4 regions of the Streptomyces sp. NBC_01717 genome follow, and region 1 is predicted to be linked to each of the others. Evidence: riboswitches for the same ligand, from Rfam matches in the RefSeq annotation. Region 1 holds a riboswitch; each other region holds the start of a gene.

Region 1 (4,021 bases):
CGACTGGCGAGGCTGGTCGCGGAGGGGCTCGACGAGCTCCCGGAGACCGTCTGATTCCGGACTTCCCCGGCCCGTTCCGGCCGGACGCATTTCTGCGGCAGAGCCGCGGCACCTTTGACCGGGGCCGCGGCTCTTTCGTTTTCGCAAGCCGTATAGACCTCAGGACCGATCTCCGGGCCCAGTCCCGAGTCGGTTTCCGAGGCTTCCGGAGTAAATTCGGGCAGCCGAAACAAAGCCCCGCAGAATTACATCTCTTTGTATACGGCGCATGTGTTAATGACGGCCGCTCGCGGTGTTTACGGCATGTTGCGAAGTTCTCACCCGGCCGGGCCGCGGCGGGGTGGGTTCACGGCCCGGGATGCGGTCCGCGCGCCGCAGCCGGTGCGCGGCGGTGGCGCGCTCGGCGTGCTGCGCGGCCAGCACCCTGGCCCGTTCCGCGTCACCGCGCGCGACGGCGTCCACGATGGCCCCGTGCTCGGCCCAGGAATCGGTGGGGCGGGCCGGCTGCTCGACCGCGTACATCCAGGCGATCTTGTGCCGGAGCTGAGTGAGCAGCGCGATGAGTCCGGGACTGCCGGAGGCCTGGGCGAGCGTCTCGTGGAACCAGCCGCCCAGCGAGCGCAGATCCTCGCCCTCGCCCCGCCTGGCCCGCTCCTGACCGAGCCTGACCAGGCCGCGGAGGACTTTGAGGTGTGCCTCGGTGCGGCGCTGCGCGGCGCGGGCCGCACCCAGTGGCTCCAGCAGCATCCGGACCTCCAGCAGGTCGGCGGCCTCCTGCTCGGTGGGCTCGGCGACACAGGCGCCGGCGTGCCGGCGGGTGACCACGAAACCCTCGGACTCCAGGGTGCGCAGCGCTTCGCGTACCGGGACACGGGACACCCCGTAACGGCGTGCGAGCAGTTCCTCGGTGAGTCTGCTGCCGCGTTCGAAGACACCGGAGACGATGTCGTCACGGATTGCCGTGCATACCGAATGCGCCGGAATGCGCATGTCCGAACCTCCGCCTTAATCCCCGCGAAACGCGGCCGATCGACGCCTGTTCTGTGACTCTATTGCAATGCGGCTGCATTTCCGACGCCGGGTCGAAATCCATGAATATCTTTTGGTCCGAAGACGGTTCGGCAAGCGCCTCCGGCGGGGGCCGCTCCGGGTACGCCGAAGGCCCCGGCGGGAGCCGGGGCCTTCGGGGATGCCGCGTCGGTCAGACGTTGACGCCGTGGGCGCGCAGGTACGCGACGGGGTCCATGTCGGAGCCGTACGACGGCGTGGTCCGGGCCTCGAAGTGGAGGTGCGGTCCGGTGGAGTTGCCGGTCGAGCCTGAGAAACCGATCCGCTGACCCGCGCCGACGCTCTGGCCGACAGACACGCCGATCGACGAGAGGTGGCCGTACTGGGTGTACGTGCCGTCCGTCATCCGGAGCACGATGTTGTTGCCGTACGCGCCGCCCCAGCCGGCCTCGACGACCGTGCCGGCGCCGACGGCGACGACGGAGCTGCCGGAGGCGGCGTGGAAGTCGATGCCCGAGTGGCGGCCGGAGGACCAGAGGGAGCCGCTGGACTTGTAGCCGGTGGTGACGTACGAACCGGCGACCGGGAGCTGGAAGGCACCGAGGCGGGTGCGCTCGGCGGAACGGGCGGCGCGCGCCTTCACGTCGCGGGCCGCCTTGGCGCGGGCTTCGGCCTTGGCCTTGGCTGCCGCCTTGGCGTTCGCTTCGGCCTTCGCCTTGGCAGCGGCCTTGGCCTTGGCGGCCGCCTTCGCCTTGGCGGCGACCTCGGCCTGGCGCTTCTGCACGTCGGCCTGGGTGGCCACCTGGTCGGCGAGGGTGCCCTCGATGGCGATGACCTGGTTCAGGCCGGTCTCGCTGACGGAGGGGGCTTCGGTGTCGGCGGCGACCGCCGGAGAGGCCAGCCCACCGATGACGCCGGTGGTGGCCAGAGCTGCGATGCCGGCTATCTGCGCGCTCTTGCGCGTCAGACGGTTCGGGGCACGGTGCTTCCCGGTGGGGCGGGTGAACGCCATGAGGTGGCTGGTCCTTTCCTTCCTTCTCGCCTACCGGGTTAGCTGACGGGTTCGGAGCAGGAAGGTCTCCTACGGATCCGCGGGCCCCACAAGAGGCGCGCAGGCATCCGATTCACCCCAGGGACTGCGTGGGTCCCCGGCTCCCCAGGCTCGCGCCTGACGGGGACTCGGCGATAGCTGCCCGGCGCCGCGGATGCGGCATACGGGTCGGACAGCGCTGCCGACGCTAAGCGGGGGGACTTTCATTCACCAAACGGACAGGGCGCTTTGTAGCGCATCCCACAGGGCACATGGTCGGTTATCCGGCAAATAGGACAAAAGGGGAGACCCCGGCGAGAAGTGACTCGCGGGGTCTCCCTCTGTACCGATATGCGGTGATCTGATACGTCAGCCGGTGACGACCGACACCTCTCCGATGCCCAGCGCCCGGACCGGCTCCTCGATCTGGGCGGCGTCGCCGACGAGGATCGTGACCAGACGGTCCACCGGGAAGGCGCTGACCACCGCCGCGGTCGCCTCGACGGTGCCGGTCTCGGCGAGGCGGGCGTAAAGCTGCGCCTGGTAGTCGTCCGGGAGGTGCTGCTCGACTTGGTCGGCGAGCGTGCCCGCGACCGAGGCCGCCGTCTCGAACTTCAGCGGGGCGACGCCCACGAGGTTCTGCACGGCCGTCTCGCGCTCGGCGTCGGTCAGGCCCTCGGCCGCCAGCGTCCGCAGGACCGTCCACAGGTCGCCGAGCGCCGGTCCGGTGGACTCCGTGTCCACCGAACCGCTGATGGCCAGCATCGCGGCGCCCGTCGCCCCGGAGGCGGAGTCCGGTGCCGACGACCGCAGGACCTGCGCGAAGGCCCGCACGCCGTAGGTGTAGCCCTTCTCCTCACGCAGCACCCGGTCCAGCCGGGAGGTGAGCGTGCCGCCCAGGCAGTACGTGCCGAGGACCTGGGCCGGCCAGACGCTGTCGTGCCGGTCGGCGCCGATACGGCCGATCAGCAGCTGGGTCTGCACGGCTCCGGGACGGTCGACGATGACCACCCGGCCGGTGTCGTCGGCGGTGATCGGCGGGACCGGCCGGGACTCGGCACTGTTCCCGGCCCAGTCGCCGACGGTGTCGGCGAGCAACGCCTCCAGGTCGATGCCCGTGAGGTCACCGACGACCACGGCGGTCGCGGTGGAGGGCCGGACATGGGCCTCGTAGAAGCTGCGGACGGCCGCGGAGTCGATCCGCTCCACCGTCTCCTCGGTGCCCTGGCGCGGGCGCGACATCCGCGCGGTGGCCGGGAAGAGCTCCTTGGAGAGCTGCTTGGCGGCGCGGCGGGCCGGGTTGGCCTGCTCGTGCGGGATCTCGTCGAGCCGGTTGCGTACCAGCCGCTCGATCTCGCTGTCGGAGAACGCGGGTGCCCGCAGCGCCTCGGCGACCAGACCGAGCGCCTTGGCCAGCCGGGAGGCCGGGACCTCGAGGGAGACCCGGACGCCGGGGTGGTCGGCGTGCGCGTCGAGGGTGGCCCCGCAGCGCTCCAGCTCGGCTGCGAACTCCTCCGCGGAGTGCTTGTCCGTGCCTTCGGACAGCGCCCGCGCCATGATCGTGGCCACGCCGTCGAGGCCCTCGGGCTCGGCGTCCAGAGGGGCGTCGAGGTAGATCTCGACCGCGACGACCTGCTGGCCGGGGCGGTGGCAGCGCAGCACCGTGAGCCCGTTGGGCAGGGCGCCGCGCTCGGGGGCGGGGAAGGCCCAGGGCCTGGCCGTGCCCGGGGTCGGCTGCGGGTGGTACTCCATCGATACTCCAGTCGCGGCAGCGTCGGTCACTTGTCCGCCCCTTCGTGCGCGTCGGTGTCGGCGTCCGCCTCGTCGGCGGCCGCCCCCTCGGTGGACTCGGCCGGCTCGACCGGCTCGTAGACGAGCACCGCCCGGTTGTCGGGGTGAAGCTGGGCCCTGGCGGCCGCCTGGACCTCCTCCCCCGTGACGTCGAGCACCCGCTGTACGGCGGTCAGGGCGAGCTGCGGGTCA
Region 2 (4,021 bases), 1.2 Mb from region 1:
GGACGCCTGGAGTTCCGCGAGATAGCCGGTCCGCTCCAGGACCGCCTCCAGCACCACTGCGGGGCCCGCGCCCGACTCGACGATCGTGCGCAGCTCCTCCATCAGCGTGTTGAACCGCTTGACGGCATTGGCGGAGCGGGCCGCCATCCCGTACGCCTCGTCGACGCGGCGCAGCGCCTGCGGGAACGTGATCTTCTCGCGCAGCGACAGGGCGTCGATCATCGCCTCGGCGCGGTCGCCGATGCCGCGCTTCGGCACGTTCAGAATGCGGCGCAGCGGGACGGTGTCCTCGGGGTTGGCGAGGACCCGGAGGTAGGCCAGGATGTCCCGGACCTCCTTGCGCTCGTAGAAGCGCACGCCGCCGACGACCTTGTAGGGCAGGCCGACGCGGATGAAGATCTCTTCGAAGACGCGGGACTGCGCGTTCGTCCGGTAGAAGATGGCGACATCGCCCGCCTTGGCGTCGCCCGCGTCGGTCAGCCGATCGATCTCGTCGGCGACGAACTGCGCCTCGTCGTGCTCGGTGTCGGCGACATAGCCGGTGATCCGGGCGCCCTCGCCCGCGTTCGTCCAGAGGTTCTTGGGGCGGCGGCTCTCGTTGCGTTCGATGACCGCGTTGGCCGCGGAGAGGATCGTCTGCGTGGAGCGGTAGTTCTGCTCCAGCAGGATCGTCGTCGCGTTCGGGTAGTCCTCCTCGAACTGGAGGATGTTGCGGATGGTCGCGCCGCGGAAGGCGTAGATCGACTGGTCCGCGTCACCCACGACGCACAGCTCGGCGGGGGCGTCGGCCGGTCCGGCGGGGCCCACCAGTTCGCGTACGAGCGTGTACTGCGCGTGGTTGGTGTCCTGGTACTCGTCGACGAGGACGTGCCGGAAGCGGCGGCGGTAGTGCTCGGCGACATCGGGGAACGCCTGGAGCAGGTGGACCGTCGTCATGATGATGTCGTCGAAGTCCAGTGCGTTGGCCTCGCGCAGCCGGGACTGGTACATCGCGTAGGCCTGGGCGAGCGTCTTCTCGAATCCGTCCGCGGCCTGCCCGGCGAAGGTCTCCTCGTCGATCAGCTCGTTCTTCAGGTTCGAGACCTTCGCCGTGAACGACTTCGGCGGGAAGCGCTTCGGATCGAGGTCCAGATCGCGGCAGACCAGGGCCATCAGCCGCTTGGAGTCGGCGGCGTCGTAGATCGAGAACGACGAGGTGAAGCCGAGCTTCTTCGACTCACGGCGCAGGATCCGTACGCACGCACTGTGGAACGTCATGACCCACATGGCGTTGGCGCGCGGTCCGACGAGCTGCTCGACGCGCTCCTTCATCTCGCCCGCGGCCTTGTTGGTGAAGGTGATCGCCAGGATCTGGCCGGGGTGCACCCCGCGCTCGGCCAGCAGATGGGCGATGCGGTGGGTGAGCACCCGGGTCTTGCCGGAGCCGGCTCCGGCCACGATGAGCAGCGGCGACCCTGCGTGCACGACGGCGGCGCGCTGCTCGGTGTTCAACCCGTCGAGCAGGGCGGCGGCGTCGATGACGGGGCGGTGGGCGCCGTCCCGGTAGTACGCGTCCCTGGACGGCGGGGGCGCGTCGAACACGCCCGCGAAGAGGTCCTCCGGCACCGCTTCGGGTGCGGAGTCCTCGGGGGGCGGCGGGGGCTCTTCCTCCGAGTGCTGGAGGCCGGCCAGGAAGCTGTCGTCAAAGAGGCTGCTCATCGCTTGACGAGTCTAGGCCGCCGCACCGACACCGTGCGGCCGCATGGCGAACCGCACCCGGCGCACGGGCACATACGGAGACCGCGCGCCCACACCGCGTAAGGGAGGAGGGGGCCGCGCGGCCCGCACCCCGGCCCCCGTCGCCAAGGTCACGAAAATGTATCGGGCATATCGAACATCAACCTTCACAGCAGCACCACGGGTTGGCTAGCGTGCTCGGTCGGGCGGCCCGTACCCCCTGAGGCGAACCACGCCGCGCGGGCCCCCACGCCGAATCCGGGCTGCCCTCGCGGGAGTTCGGAGCCGGGGACCCACATGCATCACCGGGGTGAATCGGTCCATATCTCCACATCCGGACCGTAGGGCAGCCTTCCGTTCCGCCCGAACCCGACAGCTAACCCGGTAGGCGGTCCACGGAAGGAGATGCCGGCCTTGGCGTCGCATCGCAAACCGCGCACCCGGGTGCGCTCCACCACGCCCGCCGTCGGGCTCACGACGGCCGCCCTGGCGGGTGTGACCCTGCTCTCCACACAGAGCGCCACGGCCGCCCCGGCCTCGCCGAAGCCCAGCATCGAGGACGTGCAGAAGAAGGTCGACGACCTCTACCGGCAGGCGGGCACCGCGACCCAGCAGTACAACCAGGCGAAGGAGGCCTCCGCCGCGCAGCGGGGCAAGGTCGACGCGCTGCTGGACGACGTCGCGAAGCGTGCCGGCAAGCTGAACGATGCGCGCAGGGCGCTCGGCAACTACGCGGCGGCTCAGTACCGCACCGGCTCCATCGCGCCGAGCGCCACCTTCTTCCTGGCCGACGACCCGCAGTCGTACTTCGACGAGAACCAGCTGATGGCCCGGATGGCGGGCCGACAGCAGAAGGCGGTCACGGACTTCCGTACGCAGCAGGCCGCGGCGTCGAAGAAGCGCGCCGAGGCGGCGAAGAGTCTGGAGACGCTCACCGAGTCGCAGGCCACGCTGCGGACCAGCAAGGAGAACGTCCAGAAGAAGCTGGGCGAGGCCCGCGCGATGCTGTCGAAGCTGACGGCCGAGGAGAAGGCGCGGCTCGCGGCGCTGGAGCGGAAGAAGGAGGCGGAGGCCAAGCGCAAGGCCGAGGAGCTGGCCCGTCAGCAGGCGGCCGCCAAGGCCGAGGCGGACCGTAAGGCCGAGGAGGCCGCGAACCAGGCCGGATCCGGCGGCGACACGGGGACCGGGACCGGATCGGACAGCAGCGCCACCACGAAGGCCGACAAGGTCCTCGCCTTCGCCCGCGCCCAGTTGGGCAAGCCGTACGTCTGGGGTGCGACGGGCCCGTCGTCGTACGACTGCTCGGGGCTGACCCAGGCCGCCTGGAAGGCGGCGGGCGTCGACATACCCCGCACCACCTGGGACCAGGTGAAGATCGGCACGCGGATCGCGACGGCGGATCTGCAGCCGGGCGACCTCGTCTTCTTCTACGACGACATCAGCCACGTCGGCATCTACAAGGGCGACGGCATGATGATCCACGCTCCGAAGCCGGGCGCGAACGTCCGCGAGGAGTCGATCTACTACATGCCGATATACGGCAGCGTGCGGCCCGCGTAGTCGCGGCCCCGGACAGCGACGAGCCCCCGCCGGAAGGATCCGGCGGGGGCTCGCGCCATGAAGGACAGGGACCGACCCGGGCGGCAGCGGCCGGCTCAGGTCCAGAGCGTCGCGATGAAGATGTTGGCGACCGTCAGCCCGCCGACCGCCGCGAAGACGCCCTTCTCGACCTTCTCCTCGTCCCGCTTGACGTACACCAGCGCGAGGATCACGACCAGGACCGCCAGCTTCACACCGATCTTGATGTTGTTGACCGGCTGGTCGTCCGCCTGGTTGAGCCCGACCAGTGCGATGCCGGTGACCAGCATGGTCAGCGCACCGTGGAGCATCGCCGGGACGAAGCGGGCGGTGCCCGCACCCATCGCCTTCATCTGGGTCAGGAAGCCGCCCAGGAGTGCGGCGATACCGATGATGTGCAGCGCGACGAAGACATTGATGAGTACGTCCATGGGGCCGCAGCCTAGCCGGGGCCATAGCACCGCTCTCCGGCGAGGTGGGGGCTCCTTGGTGTTTCACTTACATCTGCACCAATTGCCTGACTCTGGTGCGTTTTCTCCGATCACTTGATGACATCGCCTCGCCAAATTCGGGCAATAGCCGTCATTACGACTCTTCCTCGTGCCCCGGGTTTAGCGTCCCTATCCAGGTGACCGGCTTCTCCGACGCTCCGCACCCGGACGGCGGCCCGGTCACCCCGCCGAAGAGTCCGGCGGCGCGCGGCTCCCCCTGCCGGCGTCGCCGTCGG
Region 3 (4,021 bases), 1.2 Mb from region 1:
CTGTGGCGGCCACTCCTGGTCGGGGTCGGCCGGCACATCGAGGCCGAGGACCTGGGCGGCGCGCAGCGCGACCCGGGTGTGTCCCTCGGGCGACAGATGGAGCCGGTCGTCGTCCCAGGCGCGCCTGTCCTGCACGGACCGCAGCGACCACAGGTCGAGGACCGGGCAGTCGTAGCGGTCGGCGATGGACCGCACATGGGCGGTGTAGGTGGCGATCTTGCCGCGCAGATGGCGCAGCACGGGAACGCCGCGGGTGTCGAAGCCGGTCGTGACCATGACGGTGCCGACCGACCGGGTCAGGTCGGCGACCGCGCGCTCGAAGCGTTCGGCCACGTCGTCGGGGTCGGTGCCGGGCCGGATGATGTCATTGCCGCCCGCGCAGAAGCTCACCAGGTCGGGGGCGAGTTGCTTGGCGCGGGGCACCTGTTCCTCGACTATCTGGTCGAGGAGGCGTCCGCGTACGGCGAGATTGGCGTACCGGAAGTTCCCGTGAGCCGAACCGGCGGAACCATCGCTGTTCGTCGCTGCGTCGGGGTCGGGGAGCTGGTCCGCGAGGAGTACGGCGAATCGGTCCGCCCAGCCGACGAAGGTTCCGTCCGGGCCGGGGTCTCCGACCCCCTCGGTGAAGCTGTCGCCAATCGCTGCGTACGACCCGATGGCGCCATGCCGGTTGTTGACGCCACGTTGATTTTTTCTCGAATCGTCTGCCACAAGGGCACATCCTGCACTGCTGAATGTGACCTACGCGACCGTAATAAGGGGTTGACGGGAGGTGAGATAGACCACCCGGTCAGGTTTTGGTAAAGAGGGAATAAGTGATGGGGCGGTGCGCCGCCGCGCACCGCCCCATCAACAAGCCGTTCGGATCAGGCCTGATCGGATCCGATCAGACGGAGATTCCGTGCGAAGCCAGGAAGGCGACCGGGTCGATGTCCGAGCCGTACGCGGGGCCGGTGCGGACCTCGAAGTGGAGGTGCGGGCCGGTGACGTTGCCGGTGGCACCGGAGAGGCCGATCTGCTGGCCGGTCGAGAGGGTCTGACCCACCGAGACGGAGAGCGCGGACAGGTGGCCGTACTGCGAGTAGTGGCCGTCGGCGTGCTTGACGACGACCTCGTTTCCGTACGCGCCACCCCAGCCGGCGGTGACGACGGTGCCGGAGGTGATCGCCTTCACGCTGGTGCCGGTGGCGACCGGGAAGTCGATGCCGGTGTGGCTGCCACTGGACCAGTTGGCACCGGAGGCACGGTAGTTGGTGGTGTGCTTGCCCGGGACCGGGGCGACGTAGCCGGAGCTGCTGCTCTGGGCGGGCGCGGGCTTGGTGGCCACCGGAGCCTTCGACGGGGCCGGGGCGGCCTGCGTGGTGCCGGTGGCCGCGGCGGAGCCGCCGAGGGTCAGCTTCATGCCCGGGTGGATCAGGCTCGGGTTGCCGCCGATGACCTCACGGTTGTCCTGGTACAGCTTCTCCCAGCCACCCTCGACCTTGTTGTCGGAGGCGATCTTCGCCAGGTAGTCGCCGGCGACGACGGAGTACGTCCGGGTCTCGGCCTGCTTGTTCGCGACCGGGGCGGCCGACGCGGCGTGCGTGGCGGCGGCGGAGTGCGCGACGGGGGCGGCCTGCTCCGCGGCGTGGGCACCGGTGGCACCGAGCAGCGGGAGGGCGATGACGGCCCCGCCGGCGCCGGCGGCGGCAACGCCACGAGCGATGGTGCTGGACTTCGGACGACGATGCTTACCCGATATGGGCATGAAGAATTTCCTCTCCGGCGCCTACGAGGTGAGCTGTCGGGTTCGGGCTGGAGATGCCCGGTCGCAGGAAGTGCGACTTCACCCCGAGCCGGCCGGATTTCTCCGGTCGGCGGCTTACCTGGTTCCCCCGCTCCTGCCACACGATGAGTGGGTGTGAATTCCGGTCGGCGGCAGGATTAGGCGGTCCGTCCGGATTGACGGTGACCGTAAACGAGTGAGGACGAGCAGAACAAGCCATCGGTTGCGTGCCGGAATCCGCGCCGGGAATTCGACGCGGAATTCCGGTCACACTCCGTGGATTAAGGATCTTGGCTTTCCGCGCGGTGTACGGATTACCCGGCCGCCGCGCCACCACACACCGTCACGGATATGATCCCGCTCACGAGAGACCCCTCATCTCCCGCATAATCAGGGCATGTTCTACTAAATGCCTCAATACGGACATGTCATGAACATCATCCGCGTCGGAGCCTCAGCACCTTCGCGTCCAGGTCCCCCCGCAGGCCGCTGTGCAGTCCCTGATGCAGCAGCACGGAACCGTGGTGGGCGACCCCGGTGTCCAAGCAGGTGTAGGTCGCCGTGGGGTCGAGCCCCCGCAGCCGCAGGACCGGCGGCAGCTCCCCGTACCTCTGTGCCTCCAACCACATGAGCACCACGGTCTCGTCACCGTGCGTGTACTGCACGGCGCTGAGCCCGCCGCGCGGCGCACGCAGCCGGTACAGCGCACCGTGCTGCACCACCGGACGGATCTCCTTGTACAGGTCCACCCAGCCGCGGGCCTCGGCCAGCTCCTCGTCGCTCCACTCGGTGAGGTCTCCGCCGACCCCGAGCACCCCGGCCATCGCGCTCACGAAGCGGAAGCGCAGCGAGCTCACCCTGCTGTTGAGCTGGGCATTCGGGCTGTCGGTGACCCAGGCGGCCATCACTCGAGCCGGATGGATCTGCCCGAAGCCCTCCTGGATGGCGAGCCGGTCCAGCGGGTCGGTGTTGTCGGAGGTCCACACCTGGTCGGTACGGGCGAGGATGCCCAGATCGATCCTGCCGCCGCCGCCCGAGCAGGATTCGAAGGCGACACCGGGGTGCGCCGCCCGCAGCCGGTCGATCAGCGCGTACAGCGCATCCACATGCTCGATCCAGAGCTTCTGCGGATACTCCTCGCCCGGCCAGCCCGCATCGGTGAAGCAGCGGTTGAAGTCCCATTTCACATAGTCGATCGGGGCGCCGGAGAGCAGTGAGTCGAGCTGTTCCCACAGATAGTTCTGTACATCGGTCCGGGCCAGATTCAGCACCAGCTGATTTCGGAACTCCGTGCGGGTCCGCCCGGGAAAGTGCTGCACCCAGTCAGGGTGCGCGCGGTACAGGTCGCTGTCGGCGTTCACCATCTCCGGTTCGACCCAGATACCGAACTGCATACCGAGCGCGTGCACTTCGTCGGCGAGCGGCTTCAGCCCGCCGGGGAAGCGCTCGGGGTTCGGGGTCCAGTCGCCGAGTCCCGCCCGGTCGCTGGTGCGCTGCCCGAACCACGCGTCGTCCACCACGAACAGTTCGACACCCATCGCTGCGGCGCGCACGGCCAGGGCGCGCTGCTGGTCCTCCGCGATGTCGAAGCCGGTGGCCTCCCAGGAGTTGTAGAGCACCGGCCGCAGGCTTTCGGCGTCCGGAACGACGTGGGCCAGCTGCCAGGCGTGCCAGGCCCTGCTCGCCCCGCCGAACCCTTCGGCGCTCCAGAGTCCCGCGAACACCGGTGTGGTGTACGTCTCCCCCGGTGCGAGCCGCAGCAGCCCCGAGTCGTCGTAGCCGGCCCCGCCGGTGATCTGTACGAGCCCGTCGGGAAGCTGCTGCACGGCGATCCGCCACGAGCCGGACCAGGCGAGCGCGCAGCCGTACACCTCGCCGTCCACCTCGGTGGCCGCTCCGTCCGCGTCGAGCGCGACCCAGGGCAGGAACTGGTGCCCGGTGTGACCGCGCCTGCTGGAGAGGACCTTCTCGCCGTACGTCAGCTCCGACCGCACGAGCTGCGTCTCCGCCGCCCACCGCCCGTGCAGGTGACTGAGGCGCCAGCCGTCGCGGGCGGGCAGCGCCCAGGCGGCCGCGTCGGCTCGCAGCAGCTCCAGCGGCGGTCCGTCGGGGCCGGTGTGCCTGACGGTGACCCAGCGCTCGATCACATCGGAGTCGTCCCGCATCCGGTAGTGCAGCGTCAGCGCGAGCTGCTGTACGGAGTCGGAGAACGCGATGCGCAGTTCGTCGCCGTCCACCGCCGCCTCGGCGTAGGCC
Region 4 (4,021 bases), 5.0 Mb from region 1:
GCGAGCCGCTCTCGGTCTCCTCGGCCCGCAGGTACGTGGCGGAAGTGCTCGCCGACTGGGGTCTCCCCGATGACACGGAGACTGCCGACGCCATCCGGCTCATCGTCTCCGAGCTCACCACCAACGCCGTCCAGCACACCTTCGGTCAGTCGCCCACCTTCACCGTGGACCTGCGGCTGGAGCGGGAGGAGCAACTGCATCTCGGGGTGACGGACAGTCATCCCCGCTGGCCCCAGCGACTGCCCGCCGCCGTGCGGCAGGACAACGGGCGCGGCATGGTGATCATTCGCTGTCTGGCCAAGGAATGCGGCGGACGCCTCACGGTCACGCCGACCGCCGAGGGAGGCAAGACCGTCTGGATCGAGCTCCCCTGGACGCTCCCCGTCCAGACCTGACCGCCGTCCTCGCGGACCCGGACTCAGGTCCGGCCGTCACGTTTCCATCAGCCGGCAGCCGGCAGCCGGCAGTCGGTGGCGTCGCCGGTCGTCGCGACGCACGGTCACTGCCCAGCAGCCCTGCCGAAGCCGCCGCGCAGCAGTGCGCAGAGCGTCGCGGCCGCCCCACTCGCCCGGTCGCCGTGGTGCACCACCGAGATGGTCCGCCGGAAAGCCGCGGGTTCCAGCCGTCGCACGGACAGGGGCGTCGGCGCCATGGCGGCGACCATCTCAGGCACCACCGCCATCCCGATCCCCGCACTGACCAGGGCGCACACCAGCGCATAGCCCGGTGACTCGCACACCACGGCAGGTGTCGCCCCCGCCTCGGCCAGGGCGTTCTCCACCCCCCGGCGGGGCGGATGGGCCGGAGCGCTGCTGATCAGCGGCCGGCCGGCCAGTTCCGTCACCGGCAGTCGCCCCGTTCCCCCGGACAGCATCTGTCCGACCGCCGTGATCAGCAGCAGCTCCTCGACCAGCAGCGGTTCGACGCAGAGGCCGGACGGCAGCGGCACCGCGGACGCCGGCTCGTACGCGTGGGTCAGCGCGAGATCGACCTCGCCCGCGGCCACCGCCGCGATTCCGTCAGGTGGCTCGTAGTCCGCGACGGTCAGTTCCACGTCGGGGTGGGCGCGGCGGAAGGCGCTCAGTACGGGCGGCAGCAGATGGACGCCCGCGGTGGTGAACGTGCCGACCCGGAGGCGTCCGCCGGAGAGCCCGGCGAGCCGGGTCAGTTCGTGCCGGGCCTGGTCCATCTCGTCGAGGACTCGTCGGGCGCGTACGACCAGCAGCTCGCCCGCGGCCGTAAGACGCGCGCCGCGGTGGTGGCGGACCAGCAGCGTGGCGCCCGCCTCCCGCTCCAGCTTGGCGAGCTGCTGGGAGAGCGCGGGAGCGGTGTAGCCGAGCCGGGCGGCGGCGCGCGTGATCGAACCGGCCTCGGCGACCGCCACCAGTGCCGAAAGGCGTGTCGGGTCGAACATTAAGCGTTCCTTTTGGCCCACCCAGAAGATTGCAAGTACATGGTGAAGGCTACCGCGGTCCATGGTGGACCCATGGATGCACAACTGATCGCCTTCATAGGGGTCGCCGCCGGGATGGTGGCACTGCCGGGCGCCGACTTCACCGTGGTCGTACGGAACGCTCTCGCCTCACGCGTGGCCGGGGTGGCGACGGCGCTCGGCGTTGCCGGCGGACTGCTCGTCCACACCGCGCTGGCCGTCGCCGGGCTCGCGGCGGTTCTGGTCACCGTGCCCGCGCTGTTCCGTACCGTGCAGATTCTCGGCGGGGCGTACGTCCTCTATCTCGGGATCAGCGCCCTGCACGCGGCACGGCGCCGGACCACGGACGGGGGCTCGGACGCGGACTCGGGCTCGGACGCGGGGCGGGCCGGTCGGCCTTCCGTGACCGGAGCCCGACGCGCGCTGCGCCAGGGCTTTCTGACCAACGCCCTCAATCCGAAGGCGCCCGTGCTCTTTCTCAGCCTGCTGCCGCAGTTCGTTCCGGACGGGCAGCCGCCCGTGCCCCGGACCCTGCTGCTGGCCACCGTCGTCGTGCTGCTCGCGCTGATCTGGTTCCCGGCCGTGGCACTCCTGGTGGACCGCCTGGGCCGGTGGCTGCGCCGGCCGCGTGCCGCCCGCGCCATCGAGGGCGGCAGCGGCGCGGCGCTCACCGCGCTGGGGCTGGCGTTGGTCACCGGGCCCCTGCTGCACTGACCGGCGGAGGTGACCGGCAGCCCAAAAGGCGGAAGAGGCGGAGGTCAGCGGACCCGTCCGTACCAGACACTCCTCGTCCAGATCTTCTCCAGCCGCACCACGGCGCCGGTCTTCGGCGAGTGCCAGATCCTGCCCCTACCGGCGTAGATCCCCACGTGGAAGACGCTGGGCCCCCAGTGGAAGAAGACCAGATCGCCGCGGCGCCGCTGTGAGGCCGAGATGTGCCGGGTCTTGTTGTACTGCTGCTGGGCGGTGCGGGGGAGCTTCTTGCCCACCCTTTTGAACGCGTACATCGTCAGACCCGAACAGTCGAAGCGGTGGGGACCCGTGGCCCCGTACCGGTACGGCGATCCCTTCTTCGACGCGGCGATGTTGAGCGCCTTCGCCGAACGAGCCACGGCCTGGGCTTCGGCCACACTGCCGGGGGCGATCACGGAGCCGCCGACGGCGGCGAGCGTCAGAACCGTGGCGGTGCCGGCCCGGGTGAGCAGAGACGGGACATGAACCTGCGCACTCATGCGCAACCCTTCGTCAGCCGCCTGTGAAGGATGACCTGTCGGGTTCGGGCTGGCGAAGTTGCCCGGCCGCATTCGGCGGCTTCACCCCGAGGGTCGACCGGATGTCCGGTCGACCCGTTGTGCTCGGGTCCTCCACTCCTGCCGATCCACTTCTGTCGACCAGGCATCCGGGCGGCGGCAGGACTCGGCGTCCACCCGGACCGCCCCGCCGCGGTGGCGGGGGCTTGTCGTCCCACGGATCTTGACTCACCGAGTGCCGGATTTCCTAGGATTGGTAGCGATATGGAAGATTAGTCGTGATTGATCCGTACGGGTGGGTACGGTAGTTCTGTGAACCCGGCGGATCGCCCCGACCGGTCCCGTACCAGCGGCGGAAGAGCAGAGTCCGTTCACCGGTCACGCCGGAGGCGCAAGTTGAATAATCCCTCGCGCGGGGGATCTCCTACGCCGAACGAGCGAGGAATTTTGATCAGGCCGCCGGGCGTGTCGCGGAAGGGAGTTGATCAACTCGTCTGGGCAGGGGGCACGGTGACCCGCCGGGCCCGCCGCTCCCCGTCCAACACGCGGAGCGCCCGCGCCAAGGTGGCGGCGTGGATCTGCCCTTCACCGCGCTCGTGCATCAACGCGAGTGCGTTCCGCAGGCCGACGGCCCGAGAGGCGAGTGCCTGCGCCGCGCGCAGCGCGCCGTAGGTGTCGCTGCCGTGGGCGGGGTTGATCCGCCCCAACTGGTCGAGCACTTCCAGGTAACAGTCGATGAACTCGCCCTCGGCGCGCGTCAGTGCGGGCAACGGCGGGAACTCCGGTGGCTGCATCGGGTGTTCACCTCGCACCGTTCGGCGGGAGCGAGGTCTTGCGGTTCTCCAGTACGTGGTCCACCAGGCCGTACGCCTTGGCGCCCGGGGCGTCGAGGATGAGATCGCGCTCGATGTCCGCGGCGATCCGCTCGGCAGCTCGGCCGGTGTGACGGGCCAGCAGGAGGGTGAGCTGCTCACGGACGCGGATCAGTTCCCGTGCCTCGATCTCGAGATCGGACGGCTGGCCCTGCAGCGGCTCGGGAAGCGCGGGCTGCTGCACGACGACCCTGGCCCCGGGGAGGGCGTGCCGCCGGCCGGGGGCACCCGCGGCGAGCAGCAGGGCCGCGCTGGAACCGGCCTGTCCGAGGCAGAAGGTCTCCATCTCGCAGGTGAGGTACTCCATCGTGTCGTAGATCGCTGCCATGGCGTCGAACGAGCCGCCGGGGGAGTTGATGTAGAGGGAGATGGGGCGGTCGGGTGCCGCGTGTTCCAGGTACATGAACTGCGCGATCAGGTCGGTGGCGGCGGTGTCGTCGACCGGGGTGCCGAGGAAGACGATCCGT

The links. A riboswitch is a leader RNA that binds a small molecule or an ion and turns the genes downstream of it on or off. The one in region 1 is predicted to bind cyclic di-AMP.
Region 2: another riboswitch for cyclic di-AMP. It lies ahead of OHB49_RS17800 (C40 family peptidase); the one in region 1 lies ahead of OHB49_RS12585 (M23 family metallopeptidase).
Region 3: another riboswitch for cyclic di-AMP. It lies ahead of OHB49_RS07400 (M23 family metallopeptidase); the one in region 1 lies ahead of OHB49_RS12585 (M23 family metallopeptidase).
Region 4: another riboswitch for cyclic di-AMP. It lies ahead of OHB49_RS35275 (C40 family peptidase); the one in region 1 lies ahead of OHB49_RS12585 (M23 family metallopeptidase).

What each region holds. Positions count from the first base shown of each region.
Region 1 covers NZ_CP109178.1:2,768,580-2,772,600, forward strand. The annotation lists gene OHB49_RS12575 (HPr family phosphocarrier protein) at 1-54, shown strand, start outside; gene OHB49_RS12580 (GntR family transcriptional regulator) at 274-990, opposite strand; gene OHB49_RS12585 (M23 family metallopeptidase) at 1,202-2,020, opposite strand; cyclic di-AMP (ydaO/yuaA leader) riboswitch at 2,034-2,203, opposite strand; gene OHB49_RS12590 (M16 family metallopeptidase) at 2,408-3,790, opposite strand; gene OHB49_RS12595 (M16 family metallopeptidase) at 3,817-4,021, opposite strand, start outside.
Region 2 covers NZ_CP109178.1:3,970,422-3,974,442, forward strand. The annotation lists gene pcrA (DNA helicase PcrA) at 1-1,698, opposite strand, end outside; cyclic di-AMP (ydaO/yuaA leader) riboswitch at 1,957-2,123, shown strand; gene OHB49_RS17800 (C40 family peptidase) at 2,131-3,276, shown strand; gene OHB49_RS17805 (hypothetical protein) at 3,372-3,725, opposite strand.
Region 3 covers NZ_CP109178.1:1,595,304-1,599,324, forward strand. The annotation lists gene OHB49_RS07395 (SGNH/GDSL hydrolase family protein) at 1-711, opposite strand, end outside; gene OHB49_RS07400 (M23 family metallopeptidase) at 887-1,747, opposite strand; cyclic di-AMP (ydaO/yuaA leader) riboswitch at 1,751-1,911, opposite strand; gene OHB49_RS07405 (alpha-galactosidase) at 2,203-4,021, opposite strand, start outside.
Region 4 covers NZ_CP109178.1:7,780,836-7,784,856, forward strand. The annotation lists gene OHB49_RS35260 (ATP-binding protein) at 1-395, shown strand, start outside; gene OHB49_RS35265 (LysR family transcriptional regulator) at 500-1,414, opposite strand; gene OHB49_RS35270 (LysE family translocator) at 1,487-2,146, shown strand; gene OHB49_RS35275 (C40 family peptidase) at 2,191-2,664, opposite strand; cyclic di-AMP (ydaO/yuaA leader) riboswitch at 2,668-2,840, opposite strand; gene OHB49_RS35280 (hypothetical protein) at 3,168-3,476, opposite strand; gene OHB49_RS35285 (ATP-dependent Clp protease proteolytic subunit) at 3,484-4,021, opposite strand, start outside.